3 regions of the Selenomonas sp. oral taxon 149 str. 67H29BP genome follow, and region 3 is predicted to be linked to each of the others. Evidence: riboswitches for the same ligand, from Rfam matches in the RefSeq annotation. Region 3 holds a riboswitch; each other region holds the start of a gene.

Region 1 (10,242 bases), 1.7 Mb from region 3:
TCGCTTTACAGAGAAGGATATATCACTATTTAAGGCCTGTGATAATCTCGACATAGATGCCATACGGATTGCAATAGAAGCCGGTGCAGATGTACTGGCGATAGACCAAGACGGTGGGACTCCGGTCTATAAATGTGTTGAGGCTGTCGCAGATGATTATTTGGATGAATGTGATCCTAGGAAATCCATGGACGATGTGGAACGAAAAATTTCCCAGATGCAGAAGTGCGTTGATTACCTTCTCGAGCATGGGGCTGATATCAATTTATACGGATTTGGGTGTCTGTGTACTCCGCTATGCGAATCGGTATATATTCCAGACGCTCGTATTATGGAATTTTTACTAAGCAGAGGGGCTGACCCTAATTACAATACGGATTTCGATTCTATGTGCAGTACGAAGGATGAGTGGCATATTCGGTCATCGGCGTTAAGCATGGTTTATGATGAGCTGTCTGTTGTAGGAGAAAAATACAACGAGGAACAAAAAGAATTGTTGTTGGCACATGGTGCAGAGCTATTTATAGATGGGTTCAATCCAAAAACCGGAAATATGGAGGAAACCTATGAAAATGGCAATTCGTACTGACAGCTGTGATAGTTCATACTGCTTAGTCAGCTGTACTTCATTACAAGCATATGGCAGAGCGATTTGATGAAGGTCAACCTATCACAGGAAAATAGGATGTCCGTCCGTACGTCTGAACGAAGAAAAACTCTATCATACAAGAGATCCCAGTCACTGTACTAGCGTTTGGGATCTCTTGTAGTTTTGCAAAGAATCATTAGCCATTTTCCCCTACACTAAGTCATAATTCTCTTATTCTGGAATTATATCAAGAATCAGTTACAAGAGGATATTATGACAGACTCAGGGAGCCTAAAAGAGTTTGTCGTCCTGTTTACGGGCAACGAGGGAGGGGAGAATGGTATATAAAAAGCCCCCACGTAGGGGGCTGCCAGTGATTTACTATTTACCAAAGGCCCAGGACTTTCCACCATGCCGCGCCGATTGTTAGGTAGATCAGCGTCGTAATGGTCGTCATGATGAAGCCGTTCTTCCACCATTCGCTTTGCGAGACATAGCCTCCGCCAAAGTAGATCGGGGCGCAGCCGTTGCCGTAATGCGTGAGGGAGATCGGCACATCGGCGAAGATGCCGAAGATGATGGCGACCAAAAGGGGCGGTGCACCGACGCTGACGCTGACAGCGATGAATGCCGCATAGAGGGCACTGATGCGTGCCGTGACACTGGCGAAGGCGTAGTGGATGTAGGTGTAGAAGAGCAGGATGATGAGGCAGGAAATAAGCCAACCGAAGCCGAGCGAGGAAATCGCCGCGCCCGCACCATTGGCGATCCATGTGATGATGCCCGATTTTGCGAGAGCCGAAGCGAGTGTCATCAAAGAGCCCATCCAGAACATCGCGTCCCATGCACCCTTTTCCTGGATGACGTCCTGCCAGTTGATGATGTCGAGTATCAGCATGAGGCAGACTGCGCCCATGGCAACGGGTGTCGCGTCGATGTTCGTGAGGCCGGAGCTTGCCCAGAGTGCGAGAGAGACGACGAAGATGACGGAAAGTCCCTTTTCCGCAAGGCTCATCGGCCCCATTTCGTAAAGCTCACGCTGTGCCAGATCCTTGGCGTCGGGAATACGCACGAGTTCGGGCGGCGAAAGTTTCATCATGACATAGGGGACGAGCAGGAGCGCGATGAGTCCCGGCACAATTGCAGCGCTCGCCCAGCCCATCCACGTGACCTGAACGCCCAGCGTCTTCTCGGCGAGCGCCACGCAGAGCGGGTTGCCCGCCATCGAGGTCACGAACATCGTGCAGGTCACGGCGTCTGTATGGTAGCCGACCTGCATGAGGTAGGTGCCGATGCGGCGTGCGCTCTCACCGGGTTTTGAGCCTAGAGCCTCCGCGAGTGAACGCACGATTGGATAGAGAATGCCGCCGCCGCGCGCTGTGGCCGAGGGCGTTGCGGGCGAGATCACAAGCTCGCTCAGGGCGATGGCATAGCCGAGCGACAACGCGCTCTTGCCGATTGCCTCGATGATGCGGAAAGCGATGCGTTTGCCGAGTCCGCTCTTGATGAAGCCGCGGGAATAGAGGAACGCACAGACGATCAGCCAGATCGTGCTGTTGCCGTAGCCTGCCAAGGCATCGGACGTCTTTAGCAGGCCTGCCCATGCGGAGAAGGAAATCGCGATGAAGGCCACCGCGCCGATCGGCAGCGGATGCAGGATAAAGCCCAGCACTGTCGCGATAAAGACCGCAAGCAAATGCCAGGCAAGTGGTGTGACTCCGTCAGGAACCGGCAGGAACCATAGGATGAGTCCGACGCCGATCGTGATGAGTGCATTTCTTCTCTTCGTGTTCATGTGTTCACCCCATCAAAAATATGAGTTCTCCGCCGCAGTCCCCTTTTGCCGAAAGCATTTCCTGCGACGCCCATGGAAGCTGTAGATTTGCAGAGCATACGTCCGAGGCCGGCGGGAAGAGGGCAGTTCTGCGTCCTGAACGTTCACAAATAAAAGCAGCCCCTTTCTGCAAATGAGAGAAGAGACTGCAAAATATCCTTGCCTTGCCGCGTGCAGCGTCACAGCGCATAAAACCGCCGTCGAAAGGTCACCGCAAAGATGCGGATCGATCCAGCGCAAGACACAGATCCCCTTCCCGTCGCTCGCAGGTCAGACGGTGATCGTCGATCAGGCAGTTCTCCTGGCTCCAGTTCATCGCTCCTCTGCGCCTTCCAAAGTTTCCTCAGTGACGTTTCCTGCAGATTCGCTCGCTGACACAGTGGCGGGACCGCGCCGGCTCTTCCGGCTTCTCTATTGAGTCTTGCGACACCTGATTCATCAGTATGCTGTTTGTCGTGATGATGGCTTCCGTGAGGAAGAATATCACTGCTTCTGCCTATTGTCAAGAGAGAGGCGGAAGGAGTCGAATCATCGGCTTGACTGTACGCGCTGATTGACGTTTAGATGTTTGAATACGCGGTGTTTTATGGTAGAATGAGCGTCGAATATACCGGCCTTGGCAAAGGTGTTTTGTTGCGGCAATTTTGTATGTTCGACTTTTTATGTGTCCAATTTCATTTTACAATGAACGAGTTCTTCTCTACATTTTTTTGAGTATTTCGTACTTGCCAATAAGGATAGATACGGATGGAGCTAAAGATATTCACGACGTTCAAGACAATTGTACGCACGGGCAGCTTTACAAAGGCGGCACGTCTCCTCAGCTACACACCATCAACGATTACATTCCACGTTGCGCAGCTGGAAAAGCTCGTGGGGGTACCGCTTTTTGAGAAAAGTGGGCGGCGCATGATCCTGACAAAGGCGGGCGAGGCACTGATTCCATATGTGGACGAGGTGCTTGCTGCGGTGAAGAAGATCAAAAGCTTTCAATACGGCATTGCCGCCTATCAGGGGACACTCACGGTAGGTGCGCCGGAGTCGCTGCTCTGCTTCCGTCTGCCCCCACTGCTCCAACATCTTCATGCACATGCACCGCGCGTCGATCTGCGCCTGCGTTCACTCACGAGCCGTGATGTTGTTGCGTCACTCAGTGAAGGGAAGATCGATGTCGGTCTCGCGTACACGATTCAGGAAAGAGATAAGGAAAGTCTCGCATTCTGGATGTTTGAGGAAAATCCCGTGCATTTCTACACCTCGGTTGATGCGGCTGTATGGTGCCCGAACTTTCGTGAGCGGGAGATGGAGATCAACGAGATGCCGCTGATCACGATGCCGCATCCGGGTGAGATTCGGCAGATGGCAGATGACTATCTGCGGCAGCGGGGGATCTCGTTTACGAATATGATTGAGCTGCGAAGCACGCAGACCATCATCAATCTGGTTGAGAACGATATGGGGATTGCGCTACTGCCGGATCATGCGGTGCGGGAGCGCATGGCTCTCGGCCGGCTGTCTGCCGCGCAGTCGGATCCGATGACTGTCACGTCATACTACGGGGTTCATCGGAATAAATGGCGCAGCCCTGCAATGAATCTTTTTCTCGAAATCCTTGAGGAAGAGAGTGGACTCTCGGGTGGGGAGGCACTGCTGCGTTACGGGGAGGATGCGGATGCAGCCAATCGTCGCTGAGGACATTAAAGACTTTGATACGAGCCTCGACAGACTGTGGGCACGACGCGATCTCGTCGTCGTTGCGGCAGGGGCACTCATCTGTTTTCGCTCCATTTACCGGCGCGCACGGCAGATCGGAGCACTCGGGCAGTTCCGCTATGCTGCCGTGCGGGCAGAGGATTATGTGCTCGGAACGGCGGAGGAAGCGATCCGAGATGCGGTGCGGGATGCCGCACGCCTTCCTGGCACACGCGCGGTCGTGATCTATCTCTCCTGCCTCGACATCCTCACACGCCCAGATTTTTCAGACATCGAGCGCACACTTTCTGCGGAGACGGGCTGCATCGTGCGCTGTTTCTTTCGCGGGCCTCTGGCAAAGGCGGATGGCATCCGTCACGAGACTGCAGAGGAGATCCTCGCCGCACTGCCGCCGGAGGAGGGGGCGGTCACGGCATCAGCCCAGCTGCCGCCGCCGATGAGCGATACGGCAGGCGTGGCGGATTTCCTGCGGGAAGAGGGCTCGGCGCATGTCCTTGTCACGCCGTCGGGCTGCCGCAATGCGCTCGCACGCATGGATCTCATGCCGGGGCGCAGCGATATCTATGCGCTCATACCGCAGGCAGAGGACTACATCTTCGGCATGGAGGAGACTGCTGCCGCAGAGACCGGTGCGCTTGCGGCAGAGGGCGCGTACCGCATGGTGCATCTCCTCAGTTCGCCGGTGCCCGCGTTTATGGCGATGGAGACGACGCCTGTTCTGCAGGCGGCGGAGGAACATGGCTGCCGCGCATGTGCCTCACCGACGGACGACTTTCATGATGCCGTGTACGGTGCTGCAGAGGCGGCACTTCGTCTTGTGCAGGAGGCGGCCGACGGATGGCGGGAGGCGGGACGGACAGCTCTCATCCTCGGGTACAGTCCGCTGCTGTTCGGCGATATGGCGCAGCTGGATGCCCCGATTGATTTTCTCACTGCGTACGGCTGCAATGTGTGCATTGCAGGACGCGATGCACTGACCGAACGCCCTGCGCTGGTCTGGCTGGTATCTGTTGCCGGTGTGTCTGCGGCGGAATGGCTGCACAGGGAGTGCGGTGTGCCCGTTGTCCGCAGCCTGCCGCTCGGGGATGCCGGCCGGACGGCCTGGCGGGCTGAGATCGCTGCGGCGCTCGGTTTGCCCTCAGAGGGCACATTTGCGGAGCAGACAGCGGGAGATATGCGTGCGGATAAGATCCTCATCATCGCCGATCCGATTGCTGCCGTAGCCATTGCTTATCTGCTTCGTTCATATGGGTTTTGCAATATCCACAGCGCAGCCTATGCGTGGGGAGAGGAGACAGCAGTACTTTATCGGCAGGCAGCCGATACCGACGTGCTCGTCTTCCGTACGGCTGCAGACCTGCAGTCTGCATGGAATGCGGCAGATGCTGTCATTGCCGATCCTGCGCTGCTGCCTGTGATGGGGGAGAAGCGTATTGTTCCGCTGCCGTCGGGGCTGCTTTCGGGCAGAGATGCTGCAGGAGAGGGAAGTGGTGTACTTGGCGCGGACTTCACTTCGCTATTACAGGCACTTCTGAAACAATAATCATTCGAAAATATTGAAGTGTTGTTTCGAATTTATTCAATTGCATTCGATTAAAGACTATGATAACCTTTCCGTCAATTGATAATCTCGGGCGGATATTTAAGTGTAGGCAGAAATAGGAGGACATGATGACACATCGTTTTTCATTCGGTTTTCTTGCAGCGCTGATGCTTCTCTGCTCCGTGCTCGCAGGATGCGGATCGCAAGAGGCCGCCGCGCCCAAGGCGGAGCGGGTTGTGACGGACACGACCGGACGCGAGGTGCATTTGCCGGGAGAGGTCAAGAGCATCGCCGTTGTGCCGATTCCGTGGGCATCTGTTGCCTTTGCGGTAGACGGTTCGGCCGACCGCATTGCGGGCATGCACCCGTCGGCGAAGGCGTCGTATGAGAAGTCCATGCTCAAGGTGCTTGCGCCGGGGATGGCGAATGCCGCAACAGACTTTGTCGGGCAGGACTTTTCCATCCACATGGAGGAACTCGGCAAGCTGAACCCAAGCGCCATCATCGTCTGGAACTATCAGGAGGATGAGATTGCGCAGCTCGAGAAGCTGAAGGTCCCCACGATTGCGCTGAAGTACGGTACGTTGGAGGATGTTCAGCAGGGCATCCGCGTCATCGGTCAGGTGTTCGGCAAGGAGGAACGCGCCGAGGAGCTTGTTCGCTTTCAGCAGGACATCATGGCGTATTTTGAGACGAAAAAGGCGGCACTCGAAGGCAAAGCAACGCCGAAGGTACTCTACCTGCGCGATCGCGATCTCAAGGTTGCAGCGGGCGGAACCGTCAACACGATGATGATCGAGACGGCGGGCGGCGTGAACGTCGCAAAGGATGTGCAGGGACAGTGGACGCCGGTCACAATGGAGCAGATCGCTGCGTGGGATCCCGATGTTATCATCCTCAGCAATTTTGACCCGATTCAGCCGGCCGATCTCTTCGAGGATAAACTTGAGGGACAGAACTGGAAGAATATCAAGGCGGTGCGCGAGGGGCGTGTCTACAAGGCTCCGATTGGTCTGTACCGCTGGGATGCACCCTGTGTCGAGACACCGCTGATGATCAAGTGGATCGCGCAGAAACTGCATCCGGATGTTTTTAATGACTACCGTCTGACGGATGATCTGCGCGGCTTCTATGAGAAATTCTTCTCATACACGCTGACGGATGCCGATCTCAAGATGATTCTGCACGAGTGAGCTGCCCGATGAAACGAAGCAATGCAGCTCTCTGGACGATCATGACGGTGCTGCTCATCGTTGTGTTCTTCCTTTCTCTTGCAGCGGGGCGCTTTGCGATCGAGCCGACGGCTGTCTGTGACATTCTCATGCGCGCGGCCGGAGGCAATGCGGGGACGGATATGGCATCGACCGTCGTTCTGGAGCTGCGCCTGCCGCGGACGCTCCTCGCCATGCTCGTCGGCGCGGGGCTTTCGCTCTCGGGGGCTGTCTACCAGGGCATTTTCCGCAATCCGCTTGTCAGCCCCGACGTGCTTGGTGTCTCAAGCGGTGCAGGGTTCGGTGCCGTGCTTGGCATCCTCCTCTGGGGGACAGGCACGGGGACTTCGATCATCGCCTTTGTCTGCGGCATGGCAAGTGTCGGACTCGCGTACTATTTCTCGCGCAGCCGTGGCTCTGTCTCGATGATGTCGCTCGTGCTCTCGGGCATCATCATCTCGTCGATCTTCTCCGCGCTCATCTCGCTCGTGAAATATGTCGCGGATCCTTATGACAAGCTGCCCGCTATTACTTATTGGCTCATGGGCAGCCTTGGCAAGGCGGACTTTGATAAAATCCAGATCATCGGGCTGCCGATGATTGCCGCAGGGGTGCTCCTGATTGCGATCCGTTGGCGCATCAACATCCTTTCGCTCGGCGAGGAGGAGGCACGCAGCCTTGGTGTGAATCCTGCGAGCATCCGCAACATTGCCATCGTCGCGGCGACGGTGCTCACGGCGCTCTCAGTAATGGTCTGCGGTATTGTCGGTTGGGTCGGGCTCGTCATTCCGCATATGTGCCGCCGCATGGTCGGCGTCGATCATGCGCGGCTTTTGCCCGCTGCGTGCTTCACGGGGGCGATCTTCCTCGCACTCGTTGACATTTGCGCGCGGAGTCTCCTTGCGGCAGAGCTGCCAATCGGCATTCTCACGGCACTCCTCGGCGCACCGTTCTTTGCCTTCCTGCTGAAGCGTACGCGGGAGAAACAGGGGGATTGGTCATGATTACGGTGAAGAATGCCGCCTTTTCCTACGACGGCAGAAATGAGCTGTTCTCCGATCTCTCCTTCTCCCTCGCGGCGGGTGAGGTTCTCACCATTCTCGGGCGCAATGGCATCGGCAAGACGACGTTCCTGCGCTGTCTGCTCGGTATTCTGCCATGGACGCGCGGGGAGTGTCTGGTGGACGGGCAGCGACCCGACCCTGCTGCGGTCAGCGATGTGATCGGCTATGTGCCGCAGAGCCATGCGCCCGCCTTTCCCTACACCGTCTTTGAGATGGTCATGATGGGGCGTGCGCGGCGCATCGGACTCTTTCGGACACCTGCGGCGGCAGACCGCGCACGCGTTGCGGAGCTGCTCGATCTGGTCGGCGTTCTGCCGCTCGCGGATCGTGCGGCGACCGAACTCAGCGGCGGACAGCTGCAGATGGTCTACATCGCCCGCGCACTTGCGGTCGAGCCGAAGCTGATGATCCTCGACGAGCCGGAGGCACATCTGGACTTTCACAACCAGATGATTGTCCTGCGCCTGCTGAAGAAGCTATCAACAGAGCAGCACATGACCATTGTCATGAATACGCACTCGCCCGAGAATGCGCTCAAGATCTCGGACAAGAGCCTGTTCATGCGGCGCGGGGAGCACCTCTTTGGGCCGACAGAAAGCTTGCTCAACGAGGAGAACCTTCGTCGGTTCTATGACATCGACTGCCGCGTCACGGAGACACGCGTTGGGGATAAGGTGCATCGGGGGCTGTTGACGCTGTTGTAAAAGATTATTTTCAAGTTATCAGCGTTTTTTAGCAAGAATTGGATATGGAATCAGCCTTCGCGGAGAAGTAATTTTCCGTGAGGGCTTTTTTGATGGAGGTGAAGCGATACCGAGAAAACCGAAACGACCATATTGCATGACGGGGTGTCCGAATCTTATAGACTGAAAGTGCTGCTGTTGAGGGGTACACGAGAAAATATGCAGCGCCATATCGTGGAGTTGAGATTGAGGTCGATGGATTATTTCTCCATTTATTTATATGCGCATGGAGAAATGTGCAAAAAAATGTATATCACCTGTGCTATACTCTCTGTGTAATCAAGACGAGAGGGAGATAGCGCGATGTACGGTGCAAACAAGAAAATGTTGAATCTGCTGATTCTAAAGGTGCTGCAGGAGCACTCGGATGTAGACCATCGGCTGACACAGGGCGAGATTATCCGTCTGCTGCATCTGCAGTACGGGATTACCTGTGATCGTCGTTCGGTGCGCAGCAACATTCAGTCCCTGCAGGATATGGGCTACGACATCGCAACACGCGGCGGATGTTGGCTCGTAGAACGGGACTTCGATGATGCCGAGCTGCGCATGCTGATCGACAGCGTGCTGTTCTCGCGGACGCTCTCTACGGCGCAGGCAAGACGCCTCGTTGAAAAGCTGCGGTCATTCGGCAATCGCTACTTTCATGCGAAGGTGGCGCACATCTCGAATCTGCCCGAACTCGCACATGCGGACAACAAGCAGGTGATGATCACCCTCGACGTGCTCAACGATGCCATCGAGGAAAAACGCAAGGTGCGGTTTACCTACAACACCTATGGGACGGACTTCAAGCTGCATCCGAAGAGCAGTGTTCCGTACATCGTCAATCCTTATCAACTTGTTGTAAACAACGGTTGGTACTATCTCATCGGTAACTACGATAAATACGATGACGTATCGCACTACCGCATTGACCGCATCACGGCGATTGAGATGCTGCCAGATGCGGCAAAGCCGAAGAGTGCTGTGCGTGAGTTCGCTCGTGGATTCAGCCTCCCGCGCCACATGGCAGAGCATATCTATATGTTCGGCGGCGAGAGTGTCACAGTGAAGATGCGGACATTTCCCTATATGATGGATGCGCTCGTTGACTGGTTTGGCAAAGACTTCCGCATCATGCAGGAGGAGGACGATCAGATGATTGTTACGCTTTCGTGTAATGAGGCAGCGATGCAGTACTGGGCACTGCATCGCTGCCTGTATGTTGAGATTTTAGAGCCGCAGAGTCTGCGTACAACAGTTCGTGAGAATCTGCGGCGGATGGCAAGCATGTATGAGGGGAACGTATGAATCTTTGGAGCAACATCTACACCTACGGACTGACACCGGAGGAGATGGAGTGGGTGCGCAGGACATTCGTGACAGACTTTGGGTATCATCTGTATGAAGCGGAGGAATTCAGCGATCTGCTTGCATTTCCGGCGATTGGCCTTTTCGTGCAGCCACACGCAATGGACGCAGACGAGCGTGAGATTTTGCTGAATTTTTATCACGAAGCCTATGCGGAGGACAGGAGTCTCGTTATCGTATTCATGGAGCGCG
Region 2 (10,242 bases), 1.1 Mb from region 3:
TTCGCCTGAATAATTCCCTCAGTCGGCATATCGCGCCTCCTTATTCTCTACACGCTTTCGGTGCTGCCTGTGCCATGACCGCGCCCGCAAGCAGCAGAGCGCAGCCAAGTACCTGCACTGCGCTCATCGTCTCCCCCAGAACCGCCCATCCTGCCACGGCGGCAAATACTGCCTCCATCGACATGAGAATCGCCGCCTGCGTCGGCTCGACATGCGCCTGCCCCAAAATCTGACAGGTGTATGCGACACCGCAGGAGAGGATGCCCGCATAGCCGATCGGGACCGCGGCGGCCGAGAGCGCCGCCCACGTGCAGGTCTCAAAACATACAGCGAGCAACGCGCTGCCGAGCGTGCAGATCAGCATCTCCATAAGGCACAGCTCGATGGCATCCACCATGCGGGCAAAGCGGTCAATGAGCAGAATCTGTACCATCCAGAAAAATGCACAGAGAAAGACAAGTACATCGCCTTGGTTCAGCGTCGTTTCCCCGTAGGCAGAGAGAAAGTAGACGCCCAGAAAGGCAAGGAGCGCACCACCCCACTGCACCGCTCGGATACGGTGACCAAGCAGCACTGCCGCAAGCGGCACGAGTACGATGTAGAGCGTCGTGATAAACGCCGTCTTACCCGCTGTCGTCGAGAGGAGCGCCACCTGCTGCAGCGTCACGCCGACAAACATCGCCAGCCCGACGGGAATCCCGGCGCGAAAGCCCGAATGGAACGTGCCCGCGCGCCGCTGCGCCTTACGCTGTCCGCGATAGAGCAGCCAGAGCGCCGTCATGAACAGGGTCCCGAGGGCAAAGCGCGTTGCTGCATAGGTATAGGGACCAAGCCCCTCCATCCCGAGAATCTGTGCGACGAACGTCGTCCCCCAGAAGAAAGCCGCCGCCAGCAGCATCAAACTCCCACGCAGGCGCATCCTAGAGCACCTTTGACAGGAAGCTGCGCGTACGCTCCTCCTGCGGATGCTCGAACACCTCGCGCGGTGCCCCCGACTCAATGATGCGTCCCTCGTCCACGAAGAGCAGGCGGTCGCCTACCTCACGGGCAAAGCCCATCTCATGTGTCACAATAACCATCGTCATGCCCTCGTTAGCGAGGGCACGCATGACATCGAGCACCTCGCCGACCATCTCGGGATCGAGTGCCGACGTCGGCTCATCGAAGAGCATCACCTTCGGGTGCATCGCGAGAGCACGCGCGATGGCAACACGCTGCTGCTGACCGCCCGAGAGATTGTCGGGATAGGCATCCGCCTTCTCCGCCAGCCCCACGCGTGCCAGCAGCTCACGCGCCGTTTTCTCAGCATCGGCGCGTGCGATATGCTTTACCTTCATCGGGGCGAGCATGATGTTGTCGAGCACCGTCATGTGCGGGAACAGGTTGAACCGCTGGAACACCATGCCGACCTCTTCACGCACTTTATTGATGTTTGCCTCGCCCGAAAGTGTGATGCCGTCGATGGTGACCTCGCCCGCCGTCGGCTCCTCGAGATGATTCATGCAGCGTAAAAGCGTGCTCTTGCCTGAGCCGGACGGACCAATGATGACAACGACCTCCTTCTCCGCAATGGAGAGATCAATGCCCTTCAGCACCTCATCCGTGCCGAACGACTTACGCAGTTCTTTAATCTCAATCATGGACGCGGCACCTCCGTTCCAGATACGCGACAAAGCGCGAGATCGTCAGCGTCATCACGAGGTAGATCACGGCGACGCTCATCCAGATTTCAAACGACCCGTAAGTCTTCGCGATGATGAGCTGACCGCGCCGCGTCAGCTCCTCAAAGCCGATGACGGAGACAAGGGACGAATCCTTCAGCATCGCAATAAACTCGTTGCCGAGCGGCGGAATGACGCGCTTGAACGCCTGCGGCACAATGATGTAGCGCATGGTCTGCAGCCACGTCATACCAAGCGAGCGCCCAGCCTCCATCTGCCCCTCATCGACCGACTGTATCCCCGCACGAAAAATCTCCGCCACGTACGCGCCGGAGTTGATGCCGCAGGCGGAGATCGCTGCGATGAACGGATCGATGCGCTGCCCCGTGATCACAGGAAGGGCAAAGTAAAAGAGGAAAATCTGCACGAGCAGCGGCGTGCCGCGGAAGAACTCCACATAGACCTCCGCCAGCATCCGCAGCGGGCGCAGATGCGAGATGCGCGCCACGCCCACGACCAGACCGATCACAAAACCGATCGCCGTCGAGAGCACCGTGATCTGAATCGTCACGCCCGCACCGACAAGCAGGAGCGGGAACGAATTAACCACGAGATTCATATCGAAATTCATAAACTCATCCATTCCGTCAATAGTACGACGGCATAAACAGCCGTCTTAAGAAAGCACTGATCAATTCAGCGCCATCATCTTGATGCATCTTTTTGCCCGCACTTCGGCGGGAAATTCTCCACAGAACACCATTCTGCCTCCGGTTTTCCACCTCGTTCGAACGAAAAATCTATGCCAATCTGACGAACTTCTTTTTTCAGTGATTCCTTAATATTATATTTCAATCCCCCTGTGCTGTCAATAAATTCACGCTCTTTACAGCTGTTGTATTACGTTAATTCACATTCCCAAATCTCACGGCACATTTCTCTGTTTTTGTCCCATTCATTGTAAGGTTCACTCTTCGTTCGATGAAATCCAAATTTATCATAAAGATGGCGTGCAGGCTTTAAGAGATCGAGTGTCCCCAGAAAGAGCTGGCGGTAACCTTTTCTGCGGCAAAAAGAAATCGCCTCCGCCAGCAGACGATTTCCAAGCCCATGTCCCTGCACATCCATATCTACACCAAGCCAACGCAGCTGTGCCCGATTCGTCCCCTTTTTGATGACTGCGATATCACCGACCATCTTCCCATCCAGTTCGGCAATCCACATCTGACTGCCCTCCACGTCATCGTAGAGCTCCGCCATCCCGCGCAGCATCTCCTGTTCATAAAATCCGTTAAAGCCATACTGACGCTTATAGAGCTCGTATTGAAAATAACAGACCTTGCTTGGATCTCCCGGCTGATAGGTACGAAGTATGATGTCACTTGACATCTTCTCATCCCCTTTTTATTTGAATAGATAAACTAAATTTCCCCCATAAGCACACGAAAGATGCTGCTTATGGGGGACTGCGGTCGTTTACAAGTCAATATTGACCCATGGATATATGGTTACAACTTCTTAGACAATGCCTCGATGTTGTCCGACATTGCCTTTGCCTCCTCAACCGAGGCACTGATCTCCTTCATGTTCGCCGCCTGATTCTCAATCAGTCCGTTGATGGACTTAATGCGCTCGGCGATATGACTTGCCGCCTTCTCCATGGATTCGAGTGCCTCGAAGATCTTGCTTGCGGCATCGCGGCTGCTGTCGGCAAGTTTTCTGACCTCCTCCGCCACAACGGAGAAGCCGCGTCCTGCCTCGCCCGCGCGTGCCGCCTCGATAGAGGCATTCAGTGAGAGAAGGTTCGTCTGCTTTGAGATCGTCATAACGAGCTCGGACATCTTGAGCGTGTTCTCCGTCTGTCCGCGCGTATCCTCTGCAGCCTTCGTGATCTCCTCCTGTACGTTTGAGATCTCCATCGTGCGCTCCATCGTCTGACTCACGCTCTCCGTGATCGCATCAATCGACGCATACAGGCTGCTGAGCATCGTCTCAAGCTCGCCGTAGAACTTTTCCTTCTTCTGTGCGGTCTGATCCAGCACCTCCGATTTCCGCTTTTCCTCGTCGATATCGACAAAGACACCGATGATCTCCTCCGGGTGCCCGCTCTTGTCGCGTACAACATTGCCGGACGCATGGTACCAACGATAGCTGCCGTCATGAACCTTGAGACGATAGTCTGCATTGTACTGCGTATGACCCGTGAGATCCCGAATGCAGGCGTTGAAGGAGGAAAACGTTCCCTCCACATCGTCCGGGTGCAGACGCGAACTCCACGACTCGATTGTGTTTGGGAAGTCCGATGCGTCACGGAAGCCGATCATACGGCGGAACTCATCCGACCAGATTGCATAGGCAATGCTGAAATCCGGATTGATCTTCATGTACCACATACCGGATTTGATTGCCTCGTTGACCGTACGCAGACGAAAGCGCTGATACTCAAGCTCCTCGTTCACACAGTCGATCAGTGCATTCAGCTCTGCGGCGTATGGCTCGCTGTCATGCAGCTTTGAGAACAGCTCATTCTTCTCATGCCCCGCAATAATTCCCTGAATCTTCCCTGCAAAATCCTGTGTATCACCGGCAGCGGCACTGTTCTTGTCCAACATTGCATTCCCTCCAAAAACATTTCTCAACCTTAGATTTATTGTACCATATCATCCTATATATGCAAGCAAAAAGTCTTCGGCCTGATGCACCGCCCTAAGTTAAGGAAACACTGATAAAATGAGGTATGCCAGATTGGCGTAGATTTTTTGTCCGATTGAGGCAGCAAACCGGACGCATAGCGAGGGCTATGTGGAGGATTTGCTAACGAAAAGCGGGCGAAAAAGATGCGTCAAGATGGGCGTGCCGAATTTATCAGTGCTTCCTTAAAATGGCCGCCGATAAAATGACATTCGCCAGATCAGTGTCGTTTTTTCGTCTGAATGTGTGGTACTCCGAATGCAGCGTGGTGCTCTGTGGAGGATTTTCCGTCAAAGTACGAGCAGCAAAAACTACGTCACGGGGGTATCATCGAATGTATCAGAACCTCCTTTACTCCACAGCCGTCAAAAACTCCTGTCGCGACAGTCGGAATTCATCGCCATAAAGAATCCATGCAGTCTCTTGTATGCCAAATACAATATCTTGAGAAACATTGTAGGCATATCGCGCCCACGGATGTCCAATGTGCTTTTCCCGTATGGCCGTCATCTGCGCCAGCGAAGGGTCTTCTAAGTACTGCTTGCCAAACCCTTCTTCCCGCGACCCCGCGTTTTCGTGGCTGGGGAAGAAGAGGTAGTCAGGATTCGCAGCAATAAGCTGCTCTTTTGTCATCTCCTGTCCCATATGATTCCCTGCTGCAGCCTTTGCATTGATGGACTCCGTATAACGACAGAGTTCATCAAAGGTAGACCCCGCGCCGCCATAATTTGGCATAATGGAAATAAGCGCAATACGCTTGTGTTTCTTCTCCTCCGGCACTAAGGCAATTTTCTCTTGGAGCTCAGTAAGTTTGTCTTCCATTTTCTTAATGAGCTTCTCCCCGCGCTCCGATTCTCCAACAGCCGCAGCAAGCAAGCGTATATTTTCATGGATATCGTCTATGGTGGCTGCTGACTTGAATACAACAACAGGTATATTCAGGTCTCGTATTGCATCGACATTCTCTTTCGGCAGCCATTCCGGAACAGCAACGAGATCCGGCCGCAAAGCAGCGATTTCCTCCACTGATGGGTTGCGAGAAATAACATTTGAGATTTTTTCACGTACCCATGGAATATTCGTATCCTCTGTATTGGCAAGAGTCTCATTGATGGCAGCCATGCGCTTCGGCTCCACAAGGCCAAGCATCATCTCATCACTGCTCGCGCCAATCGTCAGGATCCGTTGAGGCTTATGCAAAATAGACACAACCGTCCCATCCGCATCAGTAACATTGTAGGTGTTCTGAGCCTGCCTGTCCGAAATACCACAGCCCGTCAAAGAGAATAACAGCATGAATATGCACGGCAGCATCACTGCACGCAGCCATCTGCTCATCGTTCCACAACTCCTTTTATCCCTCTCATGAAACTTGCCTCATTATTTTGTAAACTCCCCTCTCTACAGCGCAGAAAGGGGAGTTACTGTGTTATAAAGTTATGAGATACCCGAGCGACGCACCACATGGGAACGCTGCCGGAAGGAAACGTTAGAAGCTCTGCTCCACACCGACCATGAAGTTGCGTCCGGGTGCCGTCCACCACTCTCCGGGAGCGCCCCACTTTACATTCGAATGCTCGGCATAGAACTGGTTGAAAATGTTGTTCGCCTTGAGATATACCTTTGTTGCGTCGGCAATCTGATAGTTCATCGCAAGATCGACGACCCAGTAATTATCCGTCGGGAAAGCACCGCGTACCGGTCCCGGGCGTCCAACGATCCCGCGCGCAAGCAGCGACGCATCGAATGCACGGTTGCGGTAGTCGACACCGATGTTCCACTGATCCTCGGGCAGATAACCGTCTGCATTCACGCCTCTCTGCTCCGTCTTGCCGACATGCGTCCGTGTATAACCGAGGCGCGCGCGCAGATGCGAGTCAACGCGCTTCGCGAGCTGCAGCGACCAGCCATGGGCATCCTCATCGCCGACATTGATGTTCACGTATGTCACAGGATGGTAACCGATACGATCCTTCGAGTGGCGCTTGAAGTAGCTCGCCGTGAGGCTGAAACCTCTGCCAAAGTCACGGGCAATACCGATCTCCTTCGTGTTGCCGGACTCGGGCTTGAGGTTTGGATTGCCGTATGTCGGCGCATAAAGTTCATTCGGCGTCGGCGTGATGAAGTACGCACTGTAAGAAGCATAGGCGTGCGTCATCGGATCAATGTCATAGCCGAGGCTGACACTCGGGCTGTTGTGACTGCCAAAGGACGAGTTGCTGTCATGACGAATACCCGCTGTGAGTTTCAGCGTCGGAAGGATGTTCCACTGATCCTGCAAATAGAAGGAGCGATTGATGAGCGTACGATCATCAATGCTCACAACGCCGCGGTTCTTGATCGTCGTATCATCCTTTGTGAATTCAAAGCCCGCTGTCAATAGATGATCGCCGAGCTTCTTGTCGAATTGGTCGCTGAACCTCCATGTCTGAATATCGTACTCATCAAACGACTGCGCCGGCAAAAGTGTCCACCCATCAATGTAGTGACTGGTAAGATCATACGCATACTTACTGCGCGAAGCACTCATCTGATTCTTGGTTGTGTCATCGATTTGCACGTTCCAGATCAAATCACCATCCAAATAATCATAGTTTCCACGATTGACATTGAGCCCCTGCCGCTTTTCATAGAGTGCCTGATAGCGATCCGAGTCCTTATACGAACGCAGATTAAACGCAAGATAGGAGGCCTTGCTCAGCTGCTTGCCAAGATGCAGGCTGACGGAGTTTGCATCGAGCTTCGACGGCGTTGTATCGCCGTGTGCGTCCTTGAAGTCTCCGCTCTTATCCTTCTGGTATTTGATGCGCCAGTCCCATCCGCGCTCACCGCCCGCATTCGCGATGCTGTACTGCTGACGCCCATAGCTGCCGTAGCCGATGCCGAGCGTCGTCTTCATCCCCGATGCCTTCTTCGTGATGATGTTGATGACGCCGCCCTTCGCATCCGATCCATAGAGCGTTGACGCCGAGCCGTGCAGTACCTCGATGCGGTCGATGCCGCTAAGATCCTTCATCGCAGATGCCAAAGAGGCCGAAAAGCCCCCCGCATAGTTCTGGCGGACACCATCGATCAGAAGGACCACATGTTCCGACCCGTTGATGTAGAATTTATTGCTGTTGTTATATCCCGCCGGTGCATACGCATTGACCGTAACACCCGGTACATCGCGCAGTGCTTGCGTGAGGTCGGTGTAGTGGCGGCGCTCGATGTCCTTGCCTGTAATCACCGTGATATTTGCATCCGTCTTGAGTTCCTTATTCGGGGTTCTTGTCGCCGTGACGACCGTCTCCCCCAGAGTATGTTCATCTGCCGTATCACTCACATCGGCTGCGAATGCATGCCCGCCCATGGACAGCACGCTTACACTGAGGGCTGCTGTCAGAGCAGCTCCTAGCTTCTTCCTTGAACCCAATCGCTTCATCTCGTAATCTCCTCCTAAAACATTACACATTACTGCAGGGCAATACACCATCTATTCATCTGCTGCGAAGGGATGCACTTCGTCAGTCAGAGAAAAGCATATTCAGGAAACACTGATAAATTCGGCACAAGCATCTTGACGCATCTTTTTGATGCATGGCATGAATCATGGAAATAAAAATCCCCTTCCTGCGATACAGAAAGGGGATAGACTCACGAAAAAATATGATTTGGGCGCACAATATACGCTCACGATAGAATCCCTTCCCCGTCACTCGCAGGTACAAGCAGTGATTCATAACTAGGCAGTTCTCCTGGCTCCAGGTCATCGTTCACCTGCTCCTTCCCAGAGGACATTCCTCCAGTGGCAAATCGGGGCGGCAGATCATCTCTGCACGCCCTGCAGGCTCGCTCGCTGATACAGTGGCGGGACCGCTTCGGCATCGGTCTGCATGGCATACGGCCATAGAGCCTTCACCGAATTCTCTATTAAGTCTTTGACACCTAACTCGACAATATTCAGTTTTCCAGTAATTCAACCTATTGTACTATAGTACGAATTTATTGTCTTGTCAAGCGCAAACATACCAACAACACTAAATCCCGATATAGGGCACTACGAATACATGACAAAGCAGTGCTCGATAAAAGGGAAAAGACACACCATGCAGTGAACCTGAATCTATCGGTCGTGCGCTGCGGCGCGCTGCTGTATGCGCAGCTTACTCGCCAGATCATCACGGGAACGATGCTGGAACTCGTGAACGAGATACATTGGCTGGACAGTCTCGACGATACGGCGTGCCGCATCGGTATGAAACGGCTGATGCTGATCGACATGCATGACGTAGTCCATCGCCGCCTGCCAGTCGAGCGATGTCTTCCATCCTACATGCCGACGCATCATCTCCCGCGTATATGCCCCTGAGAGGGACTGGTGCAGGTGAATGCCATAGACGCGCTTTCCCAATTCTCCAAGCTCGTGGTAGATCTTTTTCACGTATGCCGCGCCCTCCGCCTCGCTCTGCAGATCCAAGTTCGTGTTCATCAGATGTCCCGTGTCGAACATGAAGCCCGTGTCGGGATAGCTGACGCGCTCCAAGAGCTCAGCGGCGAGCTGCGGTTTTTGAAAGGTCAGTCCCGGCCACCAGAGATTTTCAAAAAGGAGTTTGCAGCCCCTCGGTATCTCGCCGGCAATCGCATTGACAAGCTCGATGGCCGCGCGAACGACGTCCTCATCCGTGACAGAAAACATGCGCGTATACATCTCCGATGTGCAGTTATGTGCAACGTGGAAGACGAGATACTGCGGCTGACACTCTGCCGCCCGCCGCAGATTCTCCCGCCAGCCCTCCACCCAGTCGGCAACATCCAACGAGCCGTAGTAGCCTCGGATATTGTCCTCACTGCCGAACTCCGCCATGAGTGCGGTCCGATCCCCACGCCAAAAGTCAACCCACGTCGGCCAAAACAGGAGATGTACCCCCTTGATGTACGTGGATGGAAACAACGTGCGATCCCACGGCGCACAGAGCATGAACTCGATGCCGTCAAGCCCCGGTTCCTGCAGGATGGCAGGAAGAGCATCCGTATCGCCGTGAAGGATATGCTCCACATCGCAGTCCGCATTGGAGAGATTGGTTAAGGTAAGCATGGTCAGAACTTGTAACTGTAGCTCAGGAGGAAGTTGAACGGTGCAACATAATATTTTGTCCCTGAGTGCCCCACTGTATCATCACGGTTGAGCACGTTGTCAATGCGCAGATTGATCTCGCTGTGCTCATCGGGTGCATAGGCTGTGTTCCATGTCGTGAGCAGATACGGTTTAGAACGAAATGCGGGCTTGCTGTTTGGCGTCTGTACACGATCAGCAAGATAAGAAGCAGTGAGCGCAGATGTCAATTTTCCTTTGTGGTAGTTCACGCCTCCTGTCAGCTGAACTTTTCCAAATGTACGCACCCATCCAAGTTTATTCTCAGTATTCTTTGTCATCGGATTCTGCCACGTTACCCCCCAGTTGTAGGAGAAGCCATTTGCTCCCCGAATCTCATGGGAAAGTTCCACTCCAACGTTCCGCATCTCCTCATTCGTATAGTAGCGCACCGGATTTGTCAGATCGTCAATGTGAGGAGTGATATTATCCTTAACACGTATATGGAATATTGCAGCTTTCCATGTATGTCTATCATGATTCTGCTTCCAACCAATTTCATAATTGATGCCTTTCTGTGGACGCAGATTCGGTGAAGGCAGCTGTGAAGCATTATCGTTATACATTTGTGCAAAGGTTGGCATGACAAAGGATTGGCTGATATTCAGGTATAGGCTGTTCTCACGATCGAGCTTGTGCAGCCACTGCCCAGATGCGCTGAGGTTGCTGTAGTTCTGACTGCGTGGAGCCCCCGTTGTCCACGTCCCGCGCAGTCCGAAAATACCAGTATTTCTCTTATCGAAGCGCTGCTCCCAC
Region 3 (10,242 bases):
ACGGCGGAATTTTTCGAGCAGATCCATTTTGTGCTCCATTTTGTGGACGAATTCACGTGCGGCAGCGCGATCCGCTTCGTTTGGATGCTCGGCGGCACGCACCCAGCGCTCCTGCGCCTCGGGGCTGTTGTGGGTGTCGTCGGGATCGGATTTCTTGCGTCGCTCGATGAGGGCGGGCGCGAGCTTTCCCTGCGCGGAGAACGTGCCGAGGATTTCGCAGCCCTTTCCGAGGAGGTAGGCGGCACGCGCAAAGGAGGTAACGGCGTGCTCTGAGCCGACGTCCGTTCCGTGCGTCTGGAAGAGGACAACGCGCGCATCTGCGACCTGCGGCAGGTATGCCTTCATGCGGTCGTCGGGACCGCCGCGCCGTATCCAGTAGCCGAGGGCGACAACCTCGTAGGCGGAGAGATCCATTGGTGCGTTCTGGATGGGGAAGAGGTCAGCTCCTGCCGTATCGGCAATCTCCTCGGCAATTGTTTTGGTGTTGCCGGAGGCGGACGAATAGATGACGGCCCATTTTCTCATGTGACGATACTCCTTTACATTTCCCTGCAGTTTGCTAGAATGATAGCTGTTGGAATTATTACAGCACACTTTTGCGTATTGTGCAAGGAAATCAATCACAGGAGGCTATGAGATGAAATATGAGATACGTCATGCGGCGGGACTGCTCTCGACGGGACATGGGATGGTGGACTTCTATGGAAACTTCCTGCCCATCCTCCTCCCGCTTCTCATGACGCAGTTCGGCCTGTCCCTGACGATGTGCGGCGTGCTCGTCATGGTCTCATCGGTGACGACGAATATGCTCCAGCCCGTCATTGGCTGCGTGATGGATCGACGGAACTTCAGCCCGCTTCTCCCATGGCTTGTGCCTGCCGCTGCTGTCCCCGTGTGTCTGGTGGGGTACGTACCGTATACGGCGCTCCTCTTCCTCGTCGTCGCCGTGACGGGGGTCGCGGTCGCGGCCTACCATCCGCTCTCCTCGATGCTCGTCGGACGTACGGCGGCAGAGGGGCGCGGAAACGGGATGATGAGTTACTTCATCGCAGGGGGGAACGCGGGCATGGCGTTTGTCCCGCTGATTCTCGTCGCTTTTCTCGACTGTTTTCCGCTGCGTGCTCTGCCGCTTCTGATTCTTCCGACGATCCTGATCGCTGCGTTGTTTCTGCGCTCGGGGCTCTGTGCCGTCTCCACCCTGCCCGAACACGCCCCTGCCCATCCGTCGAAGCTCTCGCACGTCCTCTTTGCCCGTACGACGGTCACACTGAACCTTGCGATGGGGCTGCGCTGCTGGACGCACGGTGCATTCGGGACGTTCCTCCCGCTCCTCCTCGTCAGCAGCGGCGAGGATACGCACGCGGCGGGGCTGTTCCTTACGATCTTCATGGTCGGCGGCATGATCGGCGGTCTCGTCGGCGGCAACCTCGCCGATGTGCTTTCGGGGCGCAGAATCATCGTGGGGGCGCTCCTCCTCGGGATTCTTCCATGCGCCTACTACTTCACTCATGTTAGTGCAGACATCGTGGGCGGCATCCTGCTCTTTGCCGCAGGATTTATGCTGATGGCACCGCAGCCGAGCTCGATTATCTGGGCACAGCAGGCGCTCCCCGAGAATGCGGGCATGGCGTCGGGGATGATGCTCGGCATGTCGTTTGGCCTCGGCAGCCTTGGTGTCGCGGCGACGGCGGCACTCGGCGACCACATCGGGCTCGCGCCTGCACTCCTCGTCTCTGTCATCGCGCTACCGCTGGCGGCTCTTCTCGCATTCGTGACGCCGGAGCCGGAGTCGGAGCGGGAATAGCTCTATCTTATGAGCTCATGAGGAATGCTGCGGTCATAGCGGACGGCGACGATACTCCGCAGCAGCCTTTCGTGGGGCAGGCATACAACTGCCTGCGTCGGGAAATTTGCACGGCGGATGCTGTCTGTCTTTTTTGCTGCAGAACCTATATGATTTTTTTATGATTTTCATGAAAAATATTGATATCGTTTATCTTCTGAAATATATTGAAAAGTGAATGCGATTCAAGTATCATAAAAGTACCGAATGAGGGATTTCCTCAATAATAAATAACAGGAGGTATATTATGCTGCACAGCAAACATTGGGATGGATTCACAGGCGGCGTGTGGCAGGAGGAGGTCAATGTCCGTGACTTCATCCAGCGCAACTATACACCGTATGACGGCGACGAGTCCTTCCTTGCGCCGCCGACGGATGCGACGAATCGTCTGTGGGCACGCGTGCAGGGACTCCAGAAGGAGGAACGTGCCAAGGGCGGCGTTCTCGACATGGAGACGGAGGTCGTTTCGGGGCTGACGGCATACGGCCCGGGCTATATCGATCCCGCACATAAAGACCTTGAAAAGGTGGTTGGTCTCCAGACAGACAAACCGCTGAAGCAGGCATTTATGCCGTACGGCGGCATCCGCATGGCGGAGGAGGCTCTTGAGAACTACGGCTACAAGGTCAGCCCGAAGCTTCACGAGATCTTTACAAAGTACCATAAGACGCACAATCAGGCAGTTTTTGACGCGTATACGGACGAGATCCGCGCGGCACGCCGCAGCCATATCATCACGGGACTGCCCGACACCTATGGGCGCGGGCGCATCGTGGGCGACTACCGCCGCGTCGCGCTCTACGGTATCGATCACCTCATCGCGTTCAAGCAGGAGGATCTCCTGAACTATGGCGACGGCATCATGAGCGACGATGTGATCCGTCAGCGCGAGGAGGTCGCGGAGCAGATTCGTGCGCTGAAGGGCATGAAGGAGATGGCGGCGAGCTACGGCTTCGACATCGCGCAGCCGGCGCAGAATGCACGTGAGGCAGTGCAGTGGCTCTATTTCGGCTACCTCGCGGCGATCAAGACGCAGAACGGCGCGGCGATGAGCGTCGGACGCATCTCGACCTTCCTCGACATCTACATTCAGCGTGACCTCGCACGCGGCCTCCTCTCCGAGGAAGAGGCGCAGGAGCTGATCGACCACCTTGTGCTGAAGTTCCGTATGGTGAAGTTCGCACGCATCACGTCCTACAACGAACTGTTCTCAGGCGATCCGATCTGGGCGACGCTCGAGATGGCGGGCATCGGCATGGACGGCCGCCACATGGTGACGAAGAATGACTTCCGCTTCCTTCATACGCTTGAGAACATGGGCCCCTCTCCCGAGCCGAACCTCACCGTGCTCTACTCCTCGAAGCTGCCGGAGAAGTTTAAGGACTACGCGGCGCGCATCTCCATCCGTACAAGCTCGATCCAGTACGAGAACGACGATGTGATGAAGCCCGAGTGGGGCGATGATTACTCGATCTGCTGCTGCGTGTCGGCGACGCAGACGGGCAAGGAGATGCAGTTCTTCGGTGCGCGTGCGAACCTTGCAAAGTGTCTCCTCTACGCGATCAACGGCGGTATGGACGAAAAGAGCGGCGTGCAGGTCGGTCCTGCCTACCGCCCGATCCGCACGGAGTACCTTGAGTACGACAACGTCATCATCAAGTATGAGCGCATGATGGACTGGCTCGCGCACGTCTACGTGAACGCGCTGAACATCATTCAGTATATGCACGACAAGTATTACTACGAGGCGGCCGAGATGGCACTCATCGACACGGATGTGCGCCGCACGTTCGCAACGGGCATTGCGGGCTTCTCGCATGTTGTTGACTCGCTTTCCGCGATCAAGTACGCGAAGGTGAAGCCGATCTACAACGACCGCATCGTCGTGGACTACGAGGTCGAGGGCGACTTCCCGCGCTACGGCAACGACGACGACCGCGCGGACGAGATTGCGAAATGGGTGCTCAAGACCTTCCTCTCGAAGATCAAGGCGCGCCACACCTACCGTCATTCCGAACCGACGACCTCGATCCTCACGATCACGTCGAACGTCGTCTACGGCAAGTACACGGGCGCGATGCCGGATGGACGAAGGGCATGGACACCGCTCGCGCCGGGCGCAAACCCGAGCTACGGCGCGGAGTGCTGCGGGCTGCTCGCCTCGCTCAACTCCGTGGCAAAGCTGCCGTACCACTGGGCGCTCGACGGCATTTCGAACACGCAGAGCATGACTCCTGCCTCGCTCGGCCACAATGAGGACGAGCGCGTGCAGAACCTTGTGAGCGCCATGGACGGATACTTCGATCAGGGGGCACATCATCTGAACGTGAATGTGTTTGGGCGCGAGACTCTCGAGCATATCATGGAGCATCCCGAGGATCCCGCCTATGCGAACTTTACCATCCGCGTCTCGGGCTATGCCGTCAAGTTCATCAGTCTGACGCGCGAACAGCAGCAGGATGTGATTTCGCGTACCTTCCATGAGCATATGTAAAGGCAGAATCAGCACGACGGAGAGCTTCGGCTCGGTCGACGGGCCGGGCATCCGCTTCATCGTCTTTGTGCAGGGCTGCCGTTATCGCTGTCAGTACTGCCACAACCCCGAGACATGGGGGCTAGGGGGCGGCGAGGAGCGAACGCCGGCGGATGTGCTGCGGCAGGCACTGCGCTATCGTCCATACTGGAAGGAGCGCGGCGGCATCACCGTCAGCGGCGGCGAGCCGCTGCTGCAGCTCCCGTTTGTGACGGAGTTCTTTCGCCTGGCGAAGGAGCAGCAGGTCAGCACGGTCATCGACACGGCGGGCGGCCCCTTTACCGAGGATGAGCCTTTTTTCAGCGCGTTTCGGGCGCTGCTGCCGCTCACTGATCTCTTTCTCCTCGACATCAAGCACATCGACCCCGCGCAGCATCGTGCGCTGACGGGCACGTCCAATGCACCGGTACTGGCACTCGCGCGGTACCTATCGGAGCAGGGGAAAAGCATGTGGATCCGTCACGTGCTCGTGCCGGGATGGACGACGGATGCCGATGACCTGCACCGGCTGGCGGACTTCATCGGGACGCTGCGAACGGTCGAGCGCGTGGAGGTGCTGCCCTATCATGCGATGGCGCGGCACAAATATGAGGCACTTCATCTGCCGTACCCGCTCGGGGATACGCCCGTGCCGACGGCCGAGGAGATCGCGCGCGCCGAGGCAATCCTGTGCGGGGGAAATGACCTGCCGCGCAGCAGATAAATAATGGAAGCACTGATAAATTCAGCACCGCCATCTTAGCGCATCTTTTTTGCCCGCACTTCAGCGGAAAATCCTCCACAGAGCACCACTCTGCGTCCGGTTTTCCACCTCGTTCGGACGAAAAAATCTACGCCAATCTGACGGACTTCATTTTATCAGCGATTCCATAAAAAAACTGCGGTATGGAGCACGATGCTCTGTACTGCATTTTTTAGCAAAGTGGCGCGCAAACTCGGAAAATCGCTCTCAATTTTAACTCACATCCCATTCTTCATGAAAAATTCAGGTCAAAGTGGGAAAATACCTCCAACAAAGGGGGGATTCTATGCAGTGGAAAAGCATAGGAACATTTGTGAGAAAGAAGCAGAACACGGTGCTCTGTGCGGCGCTGGCGGGCATGATGCTGATGTCCAGCGGCTTCACGATGAACGGCTTGCCGAAGAATATGCACCGCGTGAGTGTGCATGTCGATGGAGAGACGATCAACGACATGACGGTGCAGACGCAGCCTAACGATATTTTTGCAAAACTTGGCGTTACGCTCGGCGAGAAGGACACCTACGAGGTGCAGGAGAGCAAGGATCCGCCGCGTACGGACATCTCCGTACGGCGCGCCGTGCCCGTCACCATCTCCTTCTGGGGCGATACGCAGCAGGTTATGACGAGCGGACATACCGTCGGCGACGTTGTGGCAGAGTATGGCTACAATATGAACGAGGTTGATGTGAACCCCGGTGTTGATACACCAGTCACCGCAAACCTTGCAATACAGCTCACAGAGAATGAGCAGGCGGCGGAGCAGCGGCGCGCGCGTGAGCGCGAGGCCGAACGCGTAAGTCGGGGGATTCCCCGCTATCGTGCAGCCTATACAATGCACGCATCCGCCTATCTCCCGAGTGACGGGGGCGGCAGCGGCATTACGGCGACCGGCATGGCGGCGCGCCGCGGTGTTGTCGCCGTCGATCCGAACGTCATTCCGCTCGGCTCGCGGCTCTATATCCCGGGCTACGGCGAGGCAATCGCTGCGGATACGGGCGGGGCGATCGTCGGCAACACGATTGACCTCTGCATGGAGAGCTATGACGAGGCAATCCAGTTCGGCCGGCGCTCGGTTGAGGTCTACGTCCTCGAGTAACAAAAGAGAGAATCACTGTGGAATTATTCACACAGTGATTCTTTTTTATTGACAAGAAGTGCTTTCAGTGGTACTATTCTATCGTACCATAAAAATTACATATAGAAATTGGATCAAGTGCAGAGGTTTTGCTGTGCAAAGCCTTAATGCTTCATAGGGAATCCGGTAGGGAGATATGATCTCGTAAGCCGGAGCGGTCACGCCACTGTAACAGTGAGCAAATTCGCACGCCAGCGCGAGCCGGCAGTCACTGGGGAAGCCCCCCGGGAAGATGCGAAGGAGCGATGAACTGGAGCCAGGAGACCTGCTTGATTAACAATCACCGATTGACCTGCGAGTGATGGGGATGGAGATTTTGCGGATTCGTTCGCTTGATATAAAGTTTGGCGCAGCCGCGACCAAACGACACGAGAACTGAGTGACGATACCGAAAAAGACCCATTCTGCTGCTGCGGGATGGGCTTTTTCTATGCAAGGCTCGATTCCCTGCGCGATCCTGCGGAGATCTGTGCGCACGTATGGGAACATGCGCAGAGATTTCCCCGGGATGAAGGAGCATTGCTCCTTGGGGAAACATTGCTCATCTTTTCAGTTCTCGTTTTTCCCTCGTGATGAGGGAACGCTCTGAGGGTGGAAGCTCAGGGCGATTTTTTTTAGGGTTAGCAATCGTGTCCAAAACTTGCATTGGTTGCTTTATCATAATGTCAGTTCATCCATTGAACTGACAGAGCCTTCCCGGAATAAATTAAAGGAGGACGTACTATGCCGGAAGAAAAAGAGCGGTCGAGCGACGAGGAACTTCAGAAGCTTCTGAAGAAATCGGCGGATGTTGAGGATTTCCCCGATGTTCCGCTCGATGAATTCACGCCGCCCACGGATGAGGAGTGGAAAGCCGCCTGTGAGGCACTCCTGAAGGGCGCGCCGTTCGAAAAGAAGATGTTCACGAAGACCTATGAGGGGTTCACCTTTGACCCCATGTACACGCGGAAGCATACGGAGGACATCCTGCCGAAGGGAGTTATGCCCGGCATGGGGGACTATCTCCGCGGCGTGGATGCGGCGGGCTACATCGGCAAGCCGTGGGGCATCGCGCAGGCGTGTGACGAGACGCTCCCGGCGGAGAACAACGAACTCCTGCGCCATGAGAACGACAAGGGCGCAACGATCTACCACATTGTGCTCGATACGGCGTCGCGCGCCGGTGTGGATGCGCGTCAGGCGGAGAAGGTCGGCGACACGGGGACGAGTGTGACGACGGTCGAGGACATGCACGTCCTCCTCACGGGACTTGACCTCGCGAAGTTCCCCCTCTACGTCTACACGGGCGCAAATGCCGTGCCCCTGCTCGCGCTCGTCGCGGCGGCACGCCGTGCAGCAGGCGAGGATATGAAGAATGTGCGGGGCATTGTCGGTGCAGATCCCATCGGCACTCTTGTGACGGACGGGAAACTGCCCGCGTCCCTTGACTCATACTATGACAGTCTCGCGGCGGCGGCGCGCTGGGCGACGGTGAACGCACCGCATCTGCGTACGGTATTCGTGCGCAGCGATGTCTACAGCAGCGGCGGAGCGAACGATGTACAGGAGGTCGCGGCAGTTCTCGCCGCGGCGACGGCGTATCTGCGCGCCCTCTGTGAGCGGGGCCTCACGATCGATGCGGCGGCATCGCAGATTGCCTTTGCGTTCTCAATGGGGGCAAACTTCTTCCTGCAGATCGCTAAGCTGCGCGCTGTGCGCCCGCTCTGGGCACAGATCGTGAAGGCCTTCGGCGGGAATGCCGAGGCGCAGAAGATGCGTATCCATGCGCGCCCCGCACTCTTCTTCAAGACCGTTTACGATCCGTATGTCAACATGCTCCGCAACACGACGGAGATCTTCTCGGGGGTTGTCGGCGGCATCGACTCCTTTGAGAGTGCGCCGTTTGATGAACCCATCCGCAAGGGCGATGAGTTTTCGCGCCGCATTGCGCGCAACGTCCAGATCATGCTCCAGGAGGAATTCGGTCTCCTGCAGCCGATCGACCCCGCCGGCGGCTCGTGGGCGGTTGAGACGCTGACGCACCAGATGAAGGAAAAAATCTGGGCGGCGTTCCAAGGCATCGAGAAAGAGGGCGGCATCGCTGCGGCACTGCGTGCAGGCACGGTTCAGGAGGGCATCGCGAAGGTGCTCGCCGACCGCTTTAAGAATGCCGACCTGCGCCGTGACCGTATTGTCGGCAACAACATGTATCCGAACATGACGGAGACGCTGCTCGAGACACGCGCCGAGGATACGGCAGCGCTCAAGGCACAGCGCACGAAAGATATCGAAGCATATCTCTCCGACATCGACACAAAGCACCGCGACGAGACACTTGCGGCGTTCAAGGCAGATGGTTCCGTTCAGAATGCTGTTGAGGCGGCGCTTGCGGGGGCGACGATTGCCGAGCTGATGGCGGCGCTCACGGCGGGGAAAGGTGCGGAGACGGTCGCGGCGATTGCCCCGCATCGCTGGAGCGAACGCTTTGAGGCGCTGCGCCGGCGCACAGAGGACTACAAGGCAGCGAAGGATGACAATGTGAAGATCTTCCTCGCGAACATGGGCCCTATCCCGCAGCACAAGGCGCGCGCAGATTTTACCACAGGCTTCCTGCAGGTCGGTGCATTCGAGGTACTCGGCAACGACGGCTTTAAGACCGTCGATGAGGCAGCGGAGGCGGCGCGTGCAAGCGGTGCGGATGCCGTCGTCATCTGCTCTACGGATGCGACCTATCCCGAGATCGTCCCTGCCCTTGCACCAAAGCTCCACAAGGTGCTGCCGCAGGCACGCGTTTTTCTCGCGGGCGCCGCGCCGAAGGATCTGCTTGAGACATACAAGGAAGCGGGCATTGACGAATATATCTCCGTCCGCGCGAACTGCTATGAGATCCTTGAGGGTCTCCAGAAACAGAAAGGGATGATTGCGTAATGGCAGGCTTTACGAACCCGGATTTCACGGGCATGAGCCTCGGCGAAAGCCCGTCCGCAGACTCCAAGGAATGGCGCGCCCTTTTCGAAGGCGGTACGGGACGGACGTTTGAGGCACTCACACACAAGACGATGGAGCGCATCCCCGTGAAACCGTTCTACGATCACGATGTCTATGCGCACATGAACCACCTCGACTTTGCGAGCGGGATTCCGCCCTGCCTGCGCGGGCCCTACTCCACGATGTACGTGTTCCGTCCGTGGACGGTGCGCCAGTACGCGGGGTTCTCGACGGCCGAGGAGTCGAACGCCTTCTATCGGCGCAACCTCGCCGCCGGGCAGAAGGGACTCTCGATCGCATTTGACCTCCCGACGCACCGCGGCTATGATGCGGACAATCCGCGCGTGGTCGGCGACGTGGGCAAGGCAGGCGTCTCGGTCTGCTCCATGCTGGACATGAACATCCTGTTCTCGGGCATTCCGCTCGACCAGATGTCCGTTTCCATGACGATGAACGGCGCAGTGCTGCCGATCCTCGCGTTCTTCATCGTTTCGGGCGAAGAACAGGGCGTCGATAAGAAGATCATGGCGGGCACGATTCAGAACGATATTCTGAAAGAGTTCATGGTGCGCAATACCTACATCTACCCGCCGGAGATGTCCATGCGCATCATCGGCGACATCTTCGAGTACACGACGAAGTATATGCCGAAGTTCAACAGCATCTCCATCTCCGGCTACCACATGCAGGAGGCCGGTGCGCCGGCGGACATCGAGCTGGGCTACACGCTCGCGGACGGTCTTGAGTACATCCGCACGGGCATCAAGGCGGGACTTGCCGTTGACGACTTCGCGAAGCGTCTCTCATTCTTCTGGGCGATCGGCAAGAACTACTTTATGGAGGTTGCCAAGATGCGTGCGGCGCGCGTTCTCTGGGCGAAGATTGTCAAGTCCTTCGGCGCGAAGAACAACAAATCGATGGCGCTCCGCACGCACAGCCAGACCTCGGGGTGGTCACTCACAGCGCAGGATCCGTTCAACAATATCGCGCGCACGGCGATGGAGGCGATGGGAGCGGCA

Evidence for each region. A riboswitch is a leader RNA that binds a small molecule or an ion and turns the genes downstream of it on or off. The one in region 3 is predicted to bind cobalamin.
Region 1: linked by a shared signal. The riboswitch ahead of HMPREF9166_RS01450 (DASS family sodium-coupled anion symporter) and the one ahead of HMPREF9166_RS09440 (methylmalonyl-CoA mutase family protein) in region 3 are both predicted to bind cobalamin.
Region 2: linked by a shared signal. The riboswitch ahead of HMPREF9166_RS04140 (TonB-dependent siderophore receptor) and the one ahead of HMPREF9166_RS09440 (methylmalonyl-CoA mutase family protein) in region 3 are both predicted to bind cobalamin.

The regions. Positions count from the first base shown of each region.
Region 1 covers NZ_GL397087.1:295,481-305,722, reverse strand. The annotation lists gene HMPREF9166_RS01455 (ankyrin repeat domain-containing protein) at 1-589, shown strand, start outside; gene HMPREF9166_RS01450 (DASS family sodium-coupled anion symporter) at 975-2,384, opposite strand; cobalamin riboswitch at 2,697-2,872, opposite strand; gene HMPREF9166_RS01445 (LysR family transcriptional regulator) at 3,171-4,115, shown strand; gene HMPREF9166_RS01440 (hypothetical protein) at 4,090-5,679, shown strand; gene HMPREF9166_RS01435 (ABC transporter substrate-binding protein) at 5,805-6,872, shown strand; gene HMPREF9166_RS01430 (iron ABC transporter permease) at 6,881-7,894, shown strand; gene HMPREF9166_RS01425 (ABC transporter ATP-binding protein) at 7,891-8,658, shown strand; gene HMPREF9166_RS01420 (YafY family protein) at 9,001-9,990, shown strand; gene HMPREF9166_RS01415 (hypothetical protein) at 9,987-10,242, shown strand, end outside.
Region 2 covers NZ_GL397087.1:856,471-866,712, forward strand. The annotation lists gene HMPREF9166_RS04105 (cell division protein FtsZ) at 1-29, opposite strand, end outside; gene HMPREF9166_RS04110 (DMT family transporter) at 41-919, opposite strand; gene HMPREF9166_RS04115 (amino acid ABC transporter ATP-binding protein) at 921-1,640, opposite strand; gene HMPREF9166_RS04120 (amino acid ABC transporter permease) at 1,633-2,292, opposite strand; gene HMPREF9166_RS04125 (GNAT family N-acetyltransferase) at 2,562-3,050, opposite strand; gene HMPREF9166_RS04130 (methyl-accepting chemotaxis protein) at 3,170-4,273, opposite strand; gene HMPREF9166_RS04135 (ABC transporter substrate-binding protein) at 4,704-5,690, opposite strand; gene HMPREF9166_RS04140 (TonB-dependent siderophore receptor) at 5,842-7,776, opposite strand; cobalamin riboswitch at 8,062-8,298, opposite strand; gene HMPREF9166_RS04150 (TIM barrel protein) at 8,458-9,429, opposite strand; gene HMPREF9166_RS04155 (TonB-dependent siderophore receptor) at 9,432-10,242, opposite strand, start outside.
Region 3 covers NZ_GL397087.1:1,999,487-2,009,728, forward strand. The annotation lists gene HMPREF9166_RS09415 (flavodoxin family protein) at 1-525, opposite strand, end outside; gene HMPREF9166_RS09420 (MFS transporter) at 638-1,804, shown strand; gene pflB (formate C-acetyltransferase) at 2,091-4,340, shown strand; gene pflA (pyruvate formate-lyase-activating protein) at 4,327-5,082, shown strand; gene HMPREF9166_RS09435 (G5 and 3D domain-containing protein) at 5,408-6,217, shown strand; cobalamin riboswitch at 6,316-6,544, shown strand; gene HMPREF9166_RS09440 (methylmalonyl-CoA mutase family protein) at 6,980-9,163, shown strand; gene scpA (methylmalonyl-CoA mutase) at 9,163-10,242, shown strand, end outside.